4 regions of the Neorhizobium sp. T7_12 genome follow, and region 1 is predicted to be linked to each of the others. Evidence: predicted binding sites of a transcription regulator. Region 1 holds the regulator's gene; each other region holds the start of a gene.

Region 1 (4,842 bases):
ACGGCGAACTATCCGGTCGTCGCCCGCAACGCGCTCGCCAAGCTGCTCAACGTCAGCGTCGACGACCGCGTCGCAGCCCGCGCAGTCAGCCAGATGCTGTCGGATGGCGTCCGCGTTCAGCTGCGTGACCTGGTGGTCGCCAATCCGGCGATCATCGGAACGACGCAGACGGTAAGACTGCTCGCTTCCGGCGATATCGACTCGGCCTACAAGGGCCAGATCGACCTCAACGTCGGCCAGGAGAACCGCAAGATCAACGACCAGCAGCTCGGCTGGATGACGCAGCTCTCCGACAGCGGAGCGCTTGCCAAGCATTTCAACAGCGGCATTTTCGTCAACGGCGCATCGAGCCGTCCGGAAGCGGCCGGCGTCGGCGTCGCGCTCATCGGCTCGTTCTACATGATGCTGATCGTGCTTGTCCTGGCGCTGCCGATCGGCGTCGCCGCCTCGATCTATCTCGAGGAGTTCGCCCCAAAGAACAAGTTCACCGACCTGATCGAGGTGAATATCAACAATCTCGCGGCCGTTCCCTCGATCGTCTACGGTCTTCTCGGTCTGGCGGTCTTCGTTAACTTCATGGGCCTGCCGCGTTCCGCCTCCTTCGTCGGCGGTCTGGTGCTCACCCTCATGACGCTGCCGACGATCATCATCGCGACCCGCGCGGCACTGAAGGCCGTGCCGCCATCGATCCGGGCGGCCGCCCTCGGGCTCGGCGCATCGAAGATGCAGACGATCTTCCACCATGTCCTGCCGCTTGCCATGCCGGGCATCCTGACGGGCACCATCATCGGCCTGGCCCACGCACTTGGCGAAACCGCGCCGCTGCTGCTGATCGGCATGGTGGCCTTCGTCGCCAACTATCCGACCACGCCGCTCGACCCGTCGACGGCGCTGCCGGTCCAGATCTACATGTGGGCGAACGAAGCGGAGCGCGCGTTCGTCGAGCGTACCTCGGGAGCAATCATCATCCTGCTCCTGTTCCTCATCCTAATGAATGTTGGCGCAATTCTCTTGCGGCGTCGCTTCGAGCGGCGCTGGTAGAAGGAGTATGACAATGAATATGATGTCAGAATCGGCAGTAGAAAAGGCGCTGGACCAAAAGATGAGCGATGCTTCCCACAAGATGATCGGCAAGGACGTTTCGGTTTACTACGGCGAAAAGCGTGCGCTTTTCGACGTGAACCTCAACGTTCGCGAAAACACTGTGACGGCTCTCATCGGTCCTTCCGGCTGCGGCAAGTCCACCTTCCTGCGCTGCCTCAACCGCATGAACGACACGATCGAGAATTGCCGCGTCACCGGCAAGATCACCCTCGACACGGACGATATCTACGACAATAACATCGACGTCGTGGAACTTCGCGCCCGCGTCGGCATGGTGTTCCAGAAGCCGAACCCGTTCCCGAAGACCATCTACGAGAACATTTCCTACGGTCCGCGCATCCACGGCCTTTCCAAGAACAAGGCCGACATGGACCAGATCGTCGAGGCGAGCCTGCAGCGCGCCGGCCTCTGGGGCGAAGTCAAGGATCGCCTGCACGAATCCGGCACGGGCCTCTCCGGCGGCCAGCAGCAGCGTCTGTGCATCGCCCGTGCGATCGCCGTGTCGCCGGAAGTCATCCTCATGGACGAACCCTGTTCGGCTCTCGACCCGATCGCGACCGCCAAGGTCGAAGAACTCATCCATGAACTGCGTGCCAACTACACGATCGTGATCGTGACGCACTCGATGCAGCAGGCTGCCCGCGTGTCGCAGCGTACCGCCATGTTCCATCTCGGCCAGCTCGTCGAGGAGAACGACACCGACAAGATGTTCACCAATCCCGACGATCAGCGCACCCAGGATTACATCATGGGCCGCTTCGGCTGATCCAGCCGATTGTGCCGCCTGAAAATCAATTTTGAGGACTAGAAGATGGCATCGACCCATATCCTGTCGGCTTATGACGACGAACTGAAATACCTGAGCCGCCGCATTTCCGAAATGGGCGGCCTCGCCGAGCAGATGTGCTCGGACGCCGTGCGGGCGCTGGTCAATTCCGACGCCGCACTCGCGCAGAAGGTCATCTCCGACGACGTGATCCTCGATCACGCCGAGCGCGAGATCGGCGACAAGGCGATCATCACGATCGCCCGCCGCCAGCCGGTTGCAGCCGACCTTCGCGAGATCGTCGGTTCGCTGCGCATCGCCTCCGATCTCGAGCGCGTCGGCGACCTTGGCAAGAACACCGCCAAGCGCGTCATCGCGGTTCAGGGCACCGGCGTTCCGCGCAAGCTCGCCCGCGGCCTCGAACATCTCTCCGATCTCGCCCTCGTGCAGCTCAAGGACGTCCTCGACGTCTACGCGACGCGTTCGGCGGAAAAGGCCGAGGCGATCCGCAGCCGCGACGAGGAAATCGACGCGATGTACACCTCGCTGTTCCGCGAACTCCTCACCTACATGATGGAGGATCCGCGCAACATCACCACCTGCACGCATCTTCTGTTCTGCGCCAAGAACATCGAGCGTATCGGCGACCACGCCACCAATATCGCCGAGACCATCTACTACATGACGACGGGCGCCCAGCCGGAAGGCGATCGTCCGAAGGACGACTCGTCGAACACGCTCGGCGCGATCACTGAATAGAACTGACGGAGCAGGCCAAGAATGCTGCCGAAAATCGCTGTCGTAGAAGACGAAGAAGCGCTGAGCGTGCTTCTTCGTTACAATCTGGAAGCCGAGGGTTATGAGGTCGATACCGTTTTGCGGGGCGACGAAGCCGAAATTCGGCTTCAGGAGCGGGTACCCGACCTTCTGATCCTGGACTGGATGCTGCCAGGCGTTTCCGGCATCGAACTCTGCCGCCGGCTGCGCATGCGCCCGGAAACCGAGCGCCTGCCGATCATCATGCTGACGGCCCGCGGCGAGGAGAGCGAACGTGTTCGCGGCCTCGCCACCGGCGCCGACGACTATGTGGTAAAACCCTTCTCGACGCCGGAACTGATGGCCCGCGTCAAGGCCATGCTGCGCCGGGCCCGGCCCGAGGTGCTCTCCAGCGTTCTCCGCTGCGGCGATATCGAACTCGATCGGGAAACCCATCGCGTTCACCGCAAGAGCCGCGAAGTGCGCCTTGGCCCGACCGAATTCCGCCTGCTCGAATTCCTGATGGCAGCGCCAGGGCGGGTCTTCTCCCGCTCGCAGCTTCTGGACGGCGTCTGGGGCCACGACATCTATGTCGACGAGCGTACGGTCGACGTCCATGTGGGAAGACTTCGCAAGGCACTCAACTTCTCCAACATGCAGGATGTCATCCGCACCGTCCGCGGTGCCGGATACTCCATGGAAACATAGTTGGTGGCCACGAGATGAGCGCGCGGGTCCTGTTGGTCGACGACGACGAGTCGTTCCGTCTGATATTGCAGAAAGCCCTCGTGGCCGACAGCTTCGTCGTATCGATGCTGGCAAGTGGAGCCGAGATCTCAGATCGCCTGAAAGCCGTTCCGCCGGATATCCTGGTCATGAGTTCGGATCTTCCGGGCGTGCGAGGTCTCGAGGTCTGCCGCGAGGTGCGTCTCGACCCTGTGTTATCGCGCCTTCCGATCATCCTCCTCGTGCCGTCGGGTGGCGAGGGCCTTCACCTCATCGCCCTTGCGGCGGGTGCCGACGATTGCCTCATGAAGCCATTTTCCCCGGTCGAGCTCGTCGTCCGTGTGAAAAACCTGCTGAGGCGCGTCAATCCCGCCCTCTTGGACCACATGCTCAAGGTCGGCGATCTCACGCTCGACCGGGAGGCCCATCGGGTTCACCGGCAGAAACGTGAGGTCAAGCTCGGGCCGAAGGAGTTCAAGCTTCTTGAATTCCTGATGCGCACCCCAGGCAAGGTCTATTCCCGCTCGGAGCTCAAGGCATCCCTGTGGGGCGACGACACGACCGTCGATGAGCGCGCGATCGACGTCCATATAGGCCGGCTTCGCAAAGTCATCAGCCTTGGCAAGTCCGACAACGTGATCCGGACCGTGCGCGGCGCCGGATACGCATTGGGCGATTTCTGACGCCCCCATTGGCCTCGAGGCTCACCTTTACCCTGACCGTCTCATGCCGCCGACGGATCATAGCCATGGAAGCTGGCGGGTTTGCTGTTGGCACCGGCGTTGGATCCCCTCTCTTGGAATTTCTAACACTTAGCTGAAGCTAAGATGTTGAAATTCCATTCTCCCCCGCCAGGGGGGAGATAGGGCGCCTGCCGCGCTCTTGCCGTACCCTTCGTCTCCGTGCGTAAATGCATGGACACCATCGGGGATTGTGATGCGCCGCGACATTCCGGATCGACATCGACGGTTTGCGAGAGCCATGCGGTTGGATTCCACCAAGGCGGAAAATATCCTGTGGCAGGCCGCCCGCAACCGGCAGATCGGCGGCTTCAAGTTCAAGCGTCAGGTTCCGCTGGACGGTTATATCCTCGATTTCGTCTGCTTCGAAGGGCGGTTGATCATCGAGGTGGATGGCGGACAACACGCCGGGAGCATATCCGACGAAGTCCGGGATGCATATTTCCAAAGCCAGGGCTTTCGCATCCTGCGCTTCTGGAACGACGAGGTGGTGACGAATCTCGATGGCGCGGTGCTGACCATTCTGGCGGAGCTGAGGAACGGTGGGGAGTGAATCTGCCGATCGGTCGGCGGACCCCCTAACCAACAAAATCTATGACTTAGCTGGCGCTAAGATCATGATTTTGTAGCCTCTCCCGCCAGGGGAGAGGTAGTGGTGCCACGCTTGCTGCCGCGCTTGCCTCGCTGTGGTGCGACAGTGCCGCGGGTTACCTCTCCCCCTGCGGGAGAGGAAGAAAAATCGGTACTTAG
Region 2 (4,842 bases), on a different contig from region 1:
CGGGGTTTCCTGTCGCATCTCCTGACCTGGGTCATCACCCTTGGCGTGGTCGGCGGCGCCTGCTGGTGGTTCTATCAATCCGGTCTGGTGCAGTCGATCGTCGAGGAAGCGATGAAGTCGGCCGACCGCTCGGTCGCCGGCCAGGCGGCGGGAGGCCCGGTCGCCTTCGATCCGCGCCGCGGTTTTTCCGACGAGTGGGTGGAAATCTTCGTGCCCGCCAAGGCGGCGGAAATGAAAGCCGGCGGTCAGGCGAAAGTCGAGGCGGTGGCCGCATCGGAAGGGCAGGCCGTGCGCATCGCATCGGCAACGTCAGGCGACGGCGGCGATGTCTCGGTCGAAGTGCCGCCGGAAGTGCTGCGCGAAATGGCCGGCAAGAGCTCGACGGTGGCCCTGACCCTGCAGTCGGGGCAGAACAGTTCCGTGCAGCTGTCGGTCCGCTGCGATTTCGGAAGCCTCGGCAACTGCAGTCGTCATCGCTTTACGGCAACGCAGGAGAAGCTGGAGGCACTCTTCCGGGTAACCTTCGAGCGGTCGCTTGCCCCCAACCGGCCCGGCCGCCTGATCTTCAACAGCGGTATCGACGGCGCGGACCGGGCGGTGCTGCTCTATTCGGTGCGCATCCTGCCCGGCCAATGACCCTTTATCTCAGGAACTTCGGGCCGAAACCGAAGATCTTGTCGTCGATCTCGCCGATGGCGTCCTTGTCCTTGCCCTCATAGTCGAGCGACAGCAGGATATGGCGAATGACGTTGAGGCGGGCGCGGCGCTTGTCGTTGGCCCGCACGACGGCCCATGGCGTCTCCTTGTTGTGGGTCCGTTCGAGCATCGCGTCGCGTTTCTCGGTGTAATCGTCCCACTTGTTGAACGCGGCGATATCCATCGGCGACAGTTTCCAGATCTTGAGCGGGTCGTGCCGCCGGTCATGGAAACGCTTGAGCTGCATCTCGCGGCCGATATCCAGCCAGAACTTGAAGAAGATGATGCCTTCGTCGGAAATCGTGTCCTCGAAGCGCGGAACCGCTTTCATGAAATCCTTGTACTGTTCCGGCGTGCAGAAACCCATCACCGGCTCGACCCCGGCCCGGTTGTACCAGGAGCGGTCGAACAGCACGATCTCGCCCGAGGTCGGGAAATGCGAGATGTAGCGCTGGAAATACCACTGGCCGGCCTCGGTCTCCGTCGGTTTGTTGAGCGCCACGACGCGGGCCGAACGCGGATTGAGATAGGCATTGATCGAAAAGATCGTGCCGCCCTTGCCGGCCGCGTCGCGGCCCTCGAACAGCGCCATCATCCGCTTGCCGGTCGCCTTCAGCCAGAACTGCACCTTGACGAGTTCGACCTGCAGCTTTTCGAGCTGCTTGGCGTATTTGTCCTTGTCGAGCTTGTCGTCATGGGGATATCCGCCGGAGCCAAGCGCATGCTCCTCGATCCAGGCCGGCAGTACCGGGTCGTCGATATCGAACTGCTTGAGCTTGCCGTTGATGTCGATGCTGACTGCTCGGCTTTCGGTTTTATCCGCCATGATAGTGCTTCCTCCGATCGATCCGCCGTACGGGGCGGTAGCCGATATGTAACGCAAGTTCGAAATTCCGCTACTCTCCGGATAACGCCAATTTTCCAATATCCCAACGGAAGCGATGTATATCTGTCATGCAAGGGATATATGAGCGCGTGTTCAACCTGTGAAAGCTGCGAGTCTGTCTGTGGAGTCGGTACTGGAGAAATGGCGTCGGGGTCTGGGCACGCTCGTTGCGAGAGGCCGCCAGGAACGCGCTCTGCTGTTGCTTCTGACCCTGCTGGCGATGATCGCGTTCCTGATCGGTATGGACTGGGTGGGCGTCCTGGTGGGCTGGCTGCTCCTAGTGCTGGTCGTCGTCGGCCGCAAGCCTGCCGTCCTTCCGCCGCCGGCCCCGGTGATCGTCGAGGAAGAGCGATCTGGCTTCCAGCCGCTGCCCCAAGTGGCAGCGACGCTCAGCGCGCTGGACATTCCGGCTTTCGTGCTGGGCGATGATATAACTGTCCTCCACCAGAACAAGGCGGCCGAGAAGGCCTTCGGCATCCTTTCTCCAGGTTCGCATCTTTCGGCCCGGCTGCGGTCCCCCGGCATTCTCGACATGGTGCGGGAAACCATCGCGACTGATGAGCCCAACCAGATCGAGCATTCCGAGCGGTTGCCTTCCGAGCGCGTCTATACCCTGCGCATCGCGCCGATCGATCTCGGCCAACCGGTCCAGCAAAGCTCCGACGGAGTGGCGCAGAAGCTCTATCTCCTCTCTTTCAGGGACATTTCGGAACTGCGCCGCATCGATCGGATGCGCTCGGATTTTGTCGCCAATGCCAGCCATGAGCTGCGTACCCCGCTTGCCTCGTTGCGAGGCTTCATCGAGACCCTGCAGGGGCCGGCGCGCTCCGACGCTGCCGCGCACGAGCGGTTCCTCGCCATCATGTTCGACCAGGCGACACGCATGAGCCGCCTTGTCGACGATCTCATGTCGCTGTCGCGTCTGGAGCTCAAATCCCATATCGCACCGGATCAGACGATCGACCTCAAGCCGCTGATCGGTCATGTGCGGGACGCGCTGGTGCCGCTCGCCGACGATCTCGGAGTGGAAATCCGCACGCACCTGCCGGAAGGCAAGGTGGAAGTGCTGGGCGACCGCGACGAGCTCGTCCAGGTTTTCGAAAACCTGATCGAGAACGCCTGCAAATACGGCCAGGAAGGCAAGTTCGTGGACGTTTACCTCAGGAACGGTGCTTCCAATCCGGTGGAAGTGACCGTTGTCGACCAAGGGCCGGGCATTCCGGCCGAGCACGTTCCGAGGCTGACCGAGCGCTTCTACCGGGTCAGCGTGGCCGACAGCCGTTCCAAGAAAGGCACCGGCCTCGGCCTTGCAATCGTCAAACACATCCTGACCCGCCACAGAGCCCGCCTGATCGTGAAGTCGGAAGTCGGCAAGGGAAGCGAGTTCACCGTCAGGTTCTGACAAAAGAGAGTGCTATCGACGTCCCATATCCGGCGCCTCGGGGAGGCGCTCAACTTCTCCAAACATGCAGGGTGTCATCCGCACCGTCCGCGGCGCGGATTATTCGATGGAAACCTCGAGGAGCGGCGTCAGGTCGCCTCGGTCTGCTGCTGCCATTCCGGCAGCGGAAAGATGCGGTCATAGGCCCAGTTGAACACGAAGGCATAGACCACGTAGAAGACAGCGAACGACACGTCCATCGTCAGCGCATGCATGAGGCTGATGCCGAGATACCAGGCGATCAGCGGCAGAAGCGCGATCAGCAGACCAAGTTCGAACAGCACCGCATGCGCCACGCGTATTGCGGTGTTTTTCTGCGTGCCGCCGGTAAAGCGCTGCATCAGGTGGTCGAAGCCGAGATTGTAGAGATAGTTCCAGCCGGTGGCGATCGTCGCACTGCCGATGCCGACCACGCCGATATCGGCGGCCGGCATGCCGAAGGCGAAGGCGCCGAGCGGTGTGATGAGAGCGAGCCCGATCAGTTCGAAGCTGATGGCATGGCGGATACGGTCGCGAGTCGAGCGCATGATGACCTCCTGGGTGCTTTCCGGGTCGTCCCGGAGTTTTTGCCCGAATGGGGGAGGTCGTCCTCGCCGTCTTTCAGATAGGTGCAATGCCGATCCGGAGCAAGGCTTGGCCGGCATATCTGCCATGCGCAACAAAAAAGCGGGCCTGAGCCCGCCTTCGATCTTGTCCTCGTGTCGCGCCGCCGCTCAGACCCGAGCAGCAACCTTGCGGCGCTCGTTGACCGGCTGGTAGGCGAGCTTTGCATGATAGCCGCAATAGGGCGATGCATCCGGGGATTCACAGCCGCAGAAGTGGAAGTCGTCCTTGAGCGGATCCCCGACCGGCCACTTGCAGGTGCGCTCGGTAAGCTCGGTCAATGCAAGGCGACGGGAGATCGGCACCACCACGTTGGAGGCGGGACGATATTCCATCTCCTGATAGGGTTCGATTTCGACCTCTTCCTTGACCATCGTCGCGCCGACGGCGCGGGTAACGGTCCGGGTCGTGACGCGCGATGCATAATTCGGAGCCCGCGGCGCCGATGTCGTGCGCTTGGCCGCAGCTGAGCGGCCCGTCGCTACCGTGCCGCCGGCTTTCGCCCGGCCCGGCAGGCTGAGACGGTGCACCTTGCCGATAACGGCATTTCGGCTTACGCCTCCAAGTTGCGCTGCGATCTGGCTGGCGCTGAGGCCCTCCGACCATAATCTTTTGAGCTTCTCGACACGCTCGTCTGTCCAGTTCATGCCCGTTCTCCGCCTTTGAACGTTGCTGGCATGCAGAATCCTTCCACCTTTGCTGCGAAATTCATTTCGCAGCACCCACTATATCTATGCTTGAGGTGACTAGTTCCGCCGCATGCAGTCTAGTAATTGATCTTTAACCTAGTGTGAGGCTGACTCCGTGGCAAGAGTCGGGGGAATCTGCGGGAATCGATTTCGTGGTTTTCCCCAACTTGCTGTCCGGGAGAGTCATTTTTGTCACATTGGCCGGCGCCTGCCGCTTTCCGGCCCGGGCCTGCCCAAAACGCCGAGCTTTGTTGACATTGATGGCCTAAACCCCGATAGTGCCCCCGCCGCCCAGTGGGCGGCATTTTTGATTTTTTCGGCCCCTTCCATGGGCCTTTCTGGACTGCCTAGAGGAGTGATGTCGCCATGGCTGAAGCCGCGCTTTTCGACACTTTTGCCCGGGCTCCGCTGCGTTTCGAGCGCGGCGAGGGCGTATGGCTTGTGACGGAAAGTGGGGAGCGATATCTCGATTTCGGCTCCGGCGTCGCCGTCAATTCGCTTGGTCACGGCCACCCGCACCTCGTCGG
Region 3 (4,842 bases), on a different contig from region 1:
GTAATGATGCCGGTGCCGGGCCCGAGTTCCAGGACGGGCAGGCCGGAGGCCGTGTCGATGACGCTTGCCATGCGTTTGGCGGTGACGGAGGAGGTGGGGCAGATCGCGCCGACCCGTTTCGGGCCATCGATCCAACCCTTGAAGAACCGGATCTCATCATCGAACTTGCGGCCGAGCCGCTCCTTCAAGCGCAGTTCCATTTTCTTATCCTCTCCCATTTTGCCCCATGTGGAACCCCAATGCCGCAAAAGCAAGGAAAAATGTCGCACTTGGGAAACTCGTATGAAAAAGGCGGCCGGAGTTTCCGGCCGCCTTCATGATTTAAACGCGCATCGGCATCAACACATAGAGCGCGTCGTCGCCCGCCGTGTCGCGCACCAATGTCGGGGAACCGGCATCCGCCAGCATGAAGATCGCGTCGTCGCCCGAAAGCTGGGCGGTAATGTCGAGCAGGTATTTGGCGTTGAAGCCGATTTCCATCGGGTCGTTGTCGTAACCGACCGCGACCTCTTCCGTGGCGCTGCCCGAATCCGGATTGTTGACGGTCAGCATCAGCTGGCCGTCGGTCAGCGACAGTTTCACGGCGCGGCCGCGCTCGGAGGAAATGGTCGAGACGCGGTCGACGGCCCTGGTAAAGCTCTGGCAATCGACGCGCATTTCCTTGTCGTTGCCTGTCGGAATGACCCGCTGGTAATCCGGGAAAGTGCCGTCGATCAGCTTCGAGGTCATCACGACCGAGCCCATTGTGACTCGGATCTTGGCGTCCGAAACCTCGATCGTGACAGCCGCTTCCGGATCGTCGACCAGTTTCTGCAGCTCGCCGACAGTCTTGCGAGGAATGATGATGCCCGGCATTCCTTCCGAGCCCGACGGTGCCTGCACATCGGCGCGCGCCAGACGGTGACCGTCGGTCGCGACCGCGCGAAGCTTCAGGTCCCCGTCGGCTTCGATCGTGTGGAAGAAGATGCCGTTCAGGTAATAGCGGGTCTCCTCGGTGGAGATCGCGAACTGGGTGCGGTCGATCAGCATTTTCAGATCGGTCGCCTTCAGCTTGAACGTATGCGTGAAGCTGCCGGCGGTAAGGTCCGGGAAGTCCGATTCCGGCAGGCACTGCAGAGAGAACTTCGAGCGGCCGGATTGCACTGTCATCGAGCCGCCGTCCGGGTTGGTGGCGAGCAGCACCTCGGAACCGTCCGGCAGCTTGCGGACGATTTCATAAAGCAGGTGCGCCGGAACCGTCGTGGCTCCGGCAGTCTCGACCATGGCCGGCAGGACCTCGGTGATTTCGAGATCGAGGTCGGTCGCCTTCAGATCGAGGCTGGCGCCCGACGCGCGCATCAGCACGTTGGAAAGGATCGGGATCGTGTTCCGCCGCTCCACCACGCGATGCACGTGGTTCAGCGACTTCAGAAGGTTGGACCGCTCAAGAGTAATACGCATGGACGCAATCGCTTTCGACCGTGGCGATCCGGCAGGGCCGGACCCCTGATATTCTGCCGGCTTTGGACCAGCCGGATGATGTGGACCGGCAAAATGGCAGACAACCCGTTCGAAAAGCAAGAGGTGAACAAGGCGTTAGCAAGTCATTTCACATCTGTCTCACGCACTGCACACAGAAAATATGCGTTCTCAACAGCTTGCCCGTTACTTGCCGAAGCCGGTCGGCTTGCCCATAAAGGCTCATGACCATCCATCTGCGCGTGACACCCCTTGACCGATGAACCGAAGAGCAGCCAGCGCGGCTATCGCGTCGCCAATACTTTCGTGCCCGCGCGGCCGCTGGAGCCGGCGCTTTATCTGGTTGCAACCCCGATCGGCAATCTCGGCGACATCACGCTGCGGGCGCTCGAAACGCTCTCAGGTGCCGATGTGCTCGCGTGCGAGGATACCCGGGTAACCCGCGTGCTGCTCGACCGCTACGGCATCGTCAACCGGCCCTACGCCTATCACGAGCACAATTCCGACGAGGTCGGGCCGAAGCTCATCGCGGCGCTGCAGGAGGGGAAATCGGTGGCGCTGGTCTCCGATGCCGGCACGCCGCTCGTCTCCGATCCCGGTTACCGGCTCGGTCAGATGGCGATCGAGGCCGGCCATAAGGTCGTGCCGATCCCCGGCGCCTCGGCGCCGCTTGCAGCCCTCGTCGGCTCCGGCATGCCGTCCGATGCGTTCCTGTTTGCCGGCTTCCTGCCGGTCAAGGACAAGGGCCGGCGGGACCGGCTGGCCGAGCTTTCGAAAGTGCCGGCGACTTTGATCTTCTTTGAATCGCCGCATCGCATCGGCGCAACGCTTGGCGCTGCCGCCGAAGTGCTCGGGGCGGGCCGACGCGCTGCGGTCTGCCGCGAATTGACGAAGACGTTCGAGGAGTTTCGCCGCGGCACGTTGGAGGAGCTTGCCGCCTATTACAATGACGACCGCGTCGTGAAGGGCGAGATCGTGCTGCTCCTGGCGCCGCCTGAAGCTGAGGAACCGCCCGGAGAAATCGAGGTGGACGCGCTGCTGCGCGAGCTTTCAACCTCCATGCCAGCCGCCAAGGCTGCCGCCGAAGCTGCCCGCGTCACCGGACTTCCGCGCAAGGATCTTTATCAGCGGCTTCTGAACCTGAAAGGCGAGGCGGGTGGCGGAGATTGACCCAGGCTTAAGGCGCCGCAAGGTCGAGCGGCAGAAAGCTCAGCGGCAAAAGGCTCAGCGATGGGGCCATGTCTCGGAATATCTCGCTGCGCTTTATCTCCTGGTCAAGGGCTATCGAGTTCTGGCGATCCGTTACCGTACCAAGCTCGGGGAGATCGATCTGATCGTCCGCAAAGGCGATCTGGTGGCCTTTGTCGAGGTCAAGGCGCGGGTCGGCGAACAGGAGGCGATCGACGCCGTCGGTTACGTCACCCAGAGCCGAATTCGAGCCGCAAGCGACGTCTGGCTTTCAAAGCGGCAGGATGCCGCGAGATTGTCTCGGCGTTACGACGTGATCGCGGTGCTTCCCGGCCGTCTGCCGCGGCATTTTGCGAACGCTTTCTGACGCTGATGTGAAATTATTGCATAGGTGTGCAATGTAACATTTCTGACATAAAACTGTTAAGGGCCTGTCACAGCCTGGCCCTATTGCGGTCCTCACCCCAACAAAGGTGGAGAGGACCTTAAAATGTTCAAAAAGCTTTCGATGGCCGCGATCGCGGTCGCACTGTCTGCGACCTCGTCGCTTGCTGCGACCGAGGTCACCTGGTGGCATGCCATGGGCGGCGAGCTCGGCAAGAAGCTCGAAGAGATCGCTCAGAAGTTCAATGAGAGCCAGAGCGACTACAAGGTCGTCCCGGTCTACAAGGGAAGCTATCCGGAAACGTTGACCGCCGCGATCGCCGCGTTCCGTGCCGGCCAGCAGCCGGCCATCGTCCAGGTCTTCGAAGTTGGCACCGGCACGATGATGGCCGCCAAGGGCGCCGTCTACCCGGTCTACAAGCTGATGGCCGATGAAGGCGAACCCTTCGACACCAAGACATTCCTGTCTCCGGTTACCGGCTACTATTCCGATACGAAGGGCAACATCCTGTCGCTGCCTTTCAACTCCTCCACCCCGATCATGTACTACAACAAGGACGTCTTCAAAAAGGCCGGCCTTGATCCCGAGATTGCCCCGAAGACCTGGAAGGAAGTCGAGGAATTCTCGAGGAAGATCGTTTCGTCCGGCGCTGCCAAGTGTGGCCTCACCTCGGCCTGGATCACCTGGGTCCAGACCGAAAACCTTTCGGCGCTGCATGACAAGCCTTTCGGCACCCTGCAGAACGGTTTCGGCGGTGTGAAGTCTGAATTCAGCTTCAACGGTCCTCTGCAGACCAAGCACTGGGCAAACCTGAAGAAGTGGCAGGACGAAGGCCTGTTCAAGTATGGCGGTCCGGTCGGCGGCGACCAGGCGGCGACCATGTTCTATTCCCAGGAATGCGCCATCACGATGAACTCCTCCGCAGGTCGCGCAGGCGTCATCAACAACGCCAAGACCTTCACACCGGGCTTCGCCCCGCTGCCTTACTACGACGACGAGATCAAGGAGCCGAAGAACTCCATCATTGGCGGCGCCACCCTCTGGGTGCTGAACGGCAAGGAAAAGGCGACCTACAAGGGCGTAGCCAAGTTCTTCAGCTATCTCTCCAAGCCTGAAGTCCAGGCAGATTGGCACCAGTTCACCGGCTACCTGCCGATCACCAATGCGGCGTACGATCTCGGCCAGAAGCAGGGCTACTACGCAAAGAACCCGGGTTCCGACATCGCCATCAAGCAGATCACCCGCGGTACTCCCTCGGAAAATTCGAAGGGCGTGCGGTTCGGCAACTTCACCCAGGTCCGCACTATTGTCGACGAAGAGTTCCAGGCACTTCTCGCCAACAAGAAGGACGCCAAGCAGGCGCTCGACAGCGCAGTGCAGCGCGGCAATGCGCTTCTGCGTGAATTCGAAGCTGCCAACTCGAACTGATTGTTCCGATTGCTGCAGGGAGGACCGGCTGTCGCCGGCCCTCCCTTGCTTGCTTGTTACGTTGTGGTGAGGGACCGGTGGATACCAAAAGAACAACCTTCAACAACCGCCTGCTGCCCTATCTGCTGCTCGCGCCCCAGCTCGCTATCACGCTCGTCTTCTTCATCTGGCCTGCAGCGCAGGCAGTGAAATCCTCCTTCGAGCGGGAAGATCCTTTTGGCTTCTCGACCGTTTTCGTAGGGTTGACCCACTATCGGCAGTTGTTTGCGGACCCGAATTATCTGGATGCTCTCTGGCGCACCGCCGTATTCGCGGTATCCGTCACCGTTCTTTCGATGATGCTCGGCCTCGCATTCGCGGCTGCGGTCGATCGCCTGGCGCGG
Region 4 (4,842 bases), on a different contig from region 1:
CCAGCAATACGGTACGGACCGGGCCGAAACGGTTGGTGAACCGATAGGCTTGCAAGGACATGACTGTGAAGACGATCGATGAGGGAACCGACCAGAGAGCCGCTTCGAGCGGTGTGAGGCCAAGCACGAACTGGAGGAACAGGTTCTGGTAAAGAAAGACGCCGAACACGAAGAACATCCCGGCAAGGTTTACCAGAAGCGAGGCCGTGAAGGCGGGCAGAGCAAAGAGCTTCAGATCGATCAGGGGATCCGGCAGGGTTTTCTGACGGCGCACTAACAGCCAGCCGACAATGAGCCCGCCGCCGATGGGAAGCAGATGACGAATGTCAAAACCGTCTGCCGCCACGTGCTTGAAGCCATAGATGATTGGCAGCACGGTGGCGAGCGACAGCAGTACGCTCAGGAGGTCAAGCCTGGCGCCGTCCGCGCTCTTGTATTCCGGCAGCAGGATGGGAGCTGCTATCAGCAGGATGAGCATGACCGGGATGTTGATGAGAAATACCGCCCCCCAGTGGAAATATTGTAGCAGAAAGCCGCCCAGAAGCGGCCCGATCAGGCCACCCAGGGCGAAAGCCGTGCCCCAGATGCCGATGGCGCGGTTACGCTCCGCCTCGTTGCTGAACAGGTTGACGATCAACGACAAAGTTGAGGGTGCGATCGTCGCTCCGGCAATGCCGAGAAGCGCCCGCGACACGATGAGCTGTTGCGCGGTGGTAGAAAAAGCCGCAAGCGCCGAGGCGACGCCGAAGGCGGCTGCTCCGATCAGCAGCACGCGGCGACGACCGATCCGATCTCCCAGCGTGCCCATCGTAACCAGGAAGCCGGCAACCATGAAGCCGTAGATGTCGTTGATCCAGAGGAGTTCGGAGGCCGACGGGTCGAGGTCGGCGACGATCGCGGGAATGGCCAGGAACAGGATGGACAGATCCATCGAATAGATGAGGCAGGCAATCGAGAGCACGCAGACCCCGATCCATTCCCTGCGTCCGGCAAGGTTCTGGCCTGCTTTGGCACTTCCGGTATGCATGGAACTCCTCCTATAGCGGTGGCGGCAATGTGGCGCGCCAGATGATAAATGGCAACGCTCCACCTTGGAGCGCTGGTCGGAGATGCCCCGATCCAGCCAGACACGGTCAAGACGGGGCGGCCGGCAGGATTTTTCAGGTGAACCAATTCACTCCTTGAATGTTGACATGTGGGTCAGAAAAACGAGGAGGTCACATGCTTGACGTGCAAAAGGCCAAGCATCAGACGGTCACAGTAGATGGGGTCAACCTGTTCTATCGCGAGGCGGGGCGACGCGATGCGCCCGGCGTGCTGCTGCTCCATGGCCAACCCAGTTCATCCTACAGTTTCCGCGACGTCATCAGCCCCTTGGCGAGCGTCGCGCGGGTCGTTGCGCCCGATCTGCCCGGCTTCGGTTTCACGGAGGCACCCGACGACTACGAATACACGTTCGACGCCATGGCGCGGACGGTCGATGCCTTAACAAGGGAGATCGGGTTGGAGCGGTTCTTCCTCTACATCCACGATTTCGGGGCGCCGGTCGCCTACTATCTGGCGCTGGCGCGACCCGACCGGGTGCTTGGGCTCATCATTCAGAACGGCAATGCCCATGAGGAAGGCCTCGGTCCAGTTTGGGAGGCCAGCAAAGCCTATTGGGCGGAACCTACCCTGGAGAACCGCGCGAACCTGCCCGAATGGCTGAATTTCGAAGGGGTGCGGCACACATATGTCGGCGACATTCCGGATAGGCTCAAACCGCAGTTCGCGCCGGAAGGCTGGCATCTCGACTGGGAACGGATGAGCCGGCCCGGACTGGTCGAAATACAGTTTCGCATCTTCAGCGACTATGGCCGCTACGTCGCCCGCTTTCCGGAGATTTCGGCCTATCATCGCGACCATCAGCCGCCGGCGCTGCTAATCTGGGGGCGGCACGACCCCTATTTCGAGCTCGATGAGGTAATGGCTTATGCCCGCGAGCTCAACCGATTGGATATGCATATTTACGACGGGGCGCATCTTCTGCTTGAGACGCATCATCAGGAATGCGCCGCCCTTATATGCGAGTTCATCGTAAATTCACAGAGCGCAATGCCCAAGTCGATATGACCCCACCGAGATCAAGATGGGTCCGAACCGGCCGGTTTTCGATCTTTTTCGCCCACTGACGCACACAGGACGGTGGCTGAGGCGCTGTTCGGCATAGGCTGCCGCATCGAGAACTTGCTTACCCGCGGCAGGCTCCGCCCTCCCCCGACATTCGCTTCTTTGAAGGCTTCGCGCGCAGACAAGAGATGGACGGCGCGGCGATGCCTGTCGCATACCTGTAATAGTGTAACTTTAGGTTAGAACGGCTCCAGACTTGGGGCAAATCCTAACTTAGAGGCGAGCCAATGAACGAGCACACTTCCCAGAAGATATTCCCGACGACTCAGCTTGAAGACGCGGATGGCGATGGCCACAACACGAGCGTCAACCCGACCATGGGTGAAATCATCGGCAAGCGTTTCTCGCGCCGGAATTTTCTGCAGGGTTCACTCGCCGTCTCGGCTATCGCGGCAACTGTCAGCCCCGTCGCCCTGATGAGCGCCGACGAGGCCCGTGCCCAGGACAAGAGCGGCTCCGCCTTCAAGTTTACCGAAGTGGAAGCCGGCGTTGATGCCAGCCACCACGTGGCCGATGGTTATGACGCCGACATCCTGCTGCGCTGGGGCGATGCCGTCCTGCCCGGCGCGCCGAAATTCGATCCGACCAAACAGACGGCCGATGCGCAGAGCAAGCAGTTCGGCTATAACAACGACTATGTCGGCTACATTCCGCTCGAAGGTTCGAGCGAGCACGGCCTGCTCGTCGTCAATCACGAATACACCAATCCGCACCTGATGTTCCCAGGCCTCGTCAAGGTCGTGGATGGCAAGATCCAGCAGGGCACGCTCAGCAAGGAGCAGGTGGATGTCGAAATGGCGGCCCATGGCGGCACCATCGTCGAAATCCGCAAGGCCGGCGGCAAGTGGCAGGTCGTCACCGACGGCAAATACAATCGCCGTATCACTGCCAACACGCCGATGGAAATTACCGGCCCGGCCGCCGGCAATGATCGCCTGAAAACCAATGTCGATGCGTCTGGCACGCGCGCCATCGGCACGATCAACAACTGCGCCGGCGGCGTCACGCCGTGGGGCACCTACATCATGGCGGAAGAGAATTTCCATGGCTATTTCTCCGGTAAGCTGCCGGAAGGCCACAAAGAGGCCGCCAACTACAAGCGTTACGGCGTTCCGGAAGGCAGCTACGAGTGGGCCAATTTCTACGACCGCTACGATCTCGCCAAGGAACCGAACGAGCCGAACCGCTTCGGCTGGATCGTCGAGGTTGATGTCATGGACCCAGCCTCCATGCCGAAAAAGCGCACCGCGCTTGGCCGCACCAAGCACGAAGGCGCCGAATCGATCGTCGCCAAGAACGGCAAGGTCGTCTTCTATCTCGGTGACGACGAACGGTTCGACTATGTCTACAAGTTCGTGACTGAAGGCACGTTCAACCCGAACGACCGCGCAGCCAACATGAACCTGCTCGACAAGGGAACGCTTTACGTCGCCAAGTTCAACGAAGACGGCACCATGCAGTGGCTGCCGATGATCCACGGCCAGGGGCCGCTGACCGCCGCCAACGGATTTAACAGCCAGGCGGACGTGTTGATCGAATGTCGGCGCGCGGGCGACGTGCTCGGTGCCACGAAAATGGACCGGCCGGAGGACGTCCAGCCGAACGGCGTCAACGGCAAGGTCTACGTGATGCTGACCAACAACACCCGCCGCAAGGCCGACCAGGTCAATGCCGCCAACCCGCGCGCAGAAAACGCCTTTGGCCATATCATCGAGATCGCCGAAAACGACGGCGATTTCACCGCAACCTCCGGCAAGTGGGAAGTGCTTCTGAAGTGCGGCGATCCTTCCGTTGCGGCGGTCGGCGCGACCTTCTCCACCGAGACCACCAAGAACGGCTGGTTCGGCATGCCGGATAACTGCGCGGTTGATTCCGCTGGCCGGCTCTGGGTCTCGACCGATGGCAATAACAACAAGGCGACCGGCCGAACGGACGGTCTCTGGGCCGTCGATACGGAAGGTGAAGCCCGCGCCACGTCCAAGCTCTTCTTCCGCGTTCCCGTCGGTGCCGAGATGTGCGGCCCGCTCTTCACCCCCGATGACCAAACGGCTTTCGTCGCCGTCCAGCATCCGGCCGATGGCGGCGAGGACTGGCCGGGCCATGGCCGTCCGTCCTACTACGAGGACCTTTCCACCCGCTGGCCGGACTTCAAGCCCGACATGCCAGTGCGACCTGCAGTCGTTGCGATCACCAAGGTGGGCGGCGGCAAGATTGCCGTCTGACACTATCAACGCGGCGTCGAGCCGCAACGAGAGCGGCAGCGAGGCTGCCGCCTGGCTGTGAATGCCGGCCGGGGTGAGTGCATCACCCCGGCTCGCAGCAGACGGAGGTTATCCGCCTTACGAAGCTAGAGAGTTCAGCCGCGGTAATCCAAGGGAGTCAGGACAAAATTGAAATCGGAGCGCCAGATCGTCGCTTCATCGATCCGCTCGAAGGGAGCGATCAGGCTGTTTTTCACCCCAAAGACCGCATCCGACTCCAGATAGGGATCGTCGCCGACAAACGTGTGGGTGACGAGCTTCTGGTATCCCTCCGCGGTGATCATATAGTGAGTATGGGCAGGGCGATATGGGTGGCGGCCCAGCGATCTCAGCATCTGGCCGACCGGACCGTCATCGGGGATCGGGTAGGAAACCGGCTTGATGCCGACGAAACTATAGGCGCCGTCGGCGC

The links. Region 1 encodes PhoB, which activates phosphate uptake and scavenging genes when phosphate is short. Its sites were predicted from a motif close to TGTCATNNANCTGTCAT; they were not measured.
Region 2: the regulator PhoB is predicted to act here: its motif matches at 1,647-1,663, upstream of ppk2 (polyphosphate kinase 2).
Region 3: the regulator PhoB is predicted to act here: its motif matches at 3,057-3,073, upstream of ugpB (sn-glycerol-3-phosphate ABC transporter substrate-binding protein UgpB).
Region 4: the regulator PhoB is predicted to act here: its motif matches at 2,318-2,334, upstream of C5J26_RS19885 (PhoX family phosphatase).

Annotation. Positions count from the first base shown of each region.
Region 1 covers NZ_PVBK01000002.1:188,312-193,153, forward strand. Annotated here, with positions in the region: gene pstA (phosphate ABC transporter permease PstA) at 1-1,041, shown strand, start outside; gene pstB (phosphate ABC transporter ATP-binding protein PstB) at 1,055-1,870, shown strand; gene phoU (phosphate signaling complex protein PhoU) at 1,916-2,629, shown strand; gene phoB (phosphate regulon transcriptional regulator PhoB) at 2,651-3,334, shown strand; gene C5J26_RS06885 (winged helix-turn-helix domain-containing protein) at 3,349-4,035, shown strand; gene C5J26_RS06890 (endonuclease domain-containing protein) at 4,289-4,645, shown strand.
Region 2 covers NZ_PVBK01000014.1:4,054-8,895, forward strand. Annotated here, with positions in the region: gene C5J26_RS23755 (hypothetical protein) at 1-636, shown strand, start outside; gene ppk2 (polyphosphate kinase 2) at 641-1,522, opposite strand; gene phoR (phosphate regulon sensor histidine kinase PhoR) at 1,803-2,984, shown strand; gene C5J26_RS23770 (PACE efflux transporter) at 3,113-3,550, opposite strand; gene C5J26_RS23775 (GcrA family cell cycle regulator) at 3,737-4,273, opposite strand; gene C5J26_RS23780 (aspartate aminotransferase family protein) at 4,682-4,842, shown strand, end outside.
Region 3 covers NZ_PVBK01000005.1:337,000-341,841, forward strand. Annotated here, with positions in the region: gene pmtA (phospholipid N-methyltransferase PmtA) at 1-200, opposite strand, end outside; gene dnaN (DNA polymerase III subunit beta) at 322-1,440, opposite strand; gene rsmI (16S rRNA (cytidine(1402)-2'-O)-methyltransferase) at 1,711-2,628, shown strand; gene C5J26_RS15115 (YraN family protein) at 2,615-3,013, shown strand; gene ugpB (sn-glycerol-3-phosphate ABC transporter substrate-binding protein UgpB) at 3,137-4,459, shown strand; gene ugpA (sn-glycerol-3-phosphate ABC transporter permease UgpA) at 4,537-4,842, shown strand, end outside.
Region 4 covers NZ_PVBK01000009.1:199,047-203,888, reverse strand. Annotated here, with positions in the region: gene C5J26_RS19895 (MFS transporter) at 1-1,027, opposite strand, end outside; gene C5J26_RS19890 (alpha/beta fold hydrolase) at 1,222-2,112, shown strand; gene C5J26_RS19885 (PhoX family phosphatase) at 2,397-4,391, shown strand; gene C5J26_RS19880 (dioxygenase) at 4,526-4,842, opposite strand, start outside.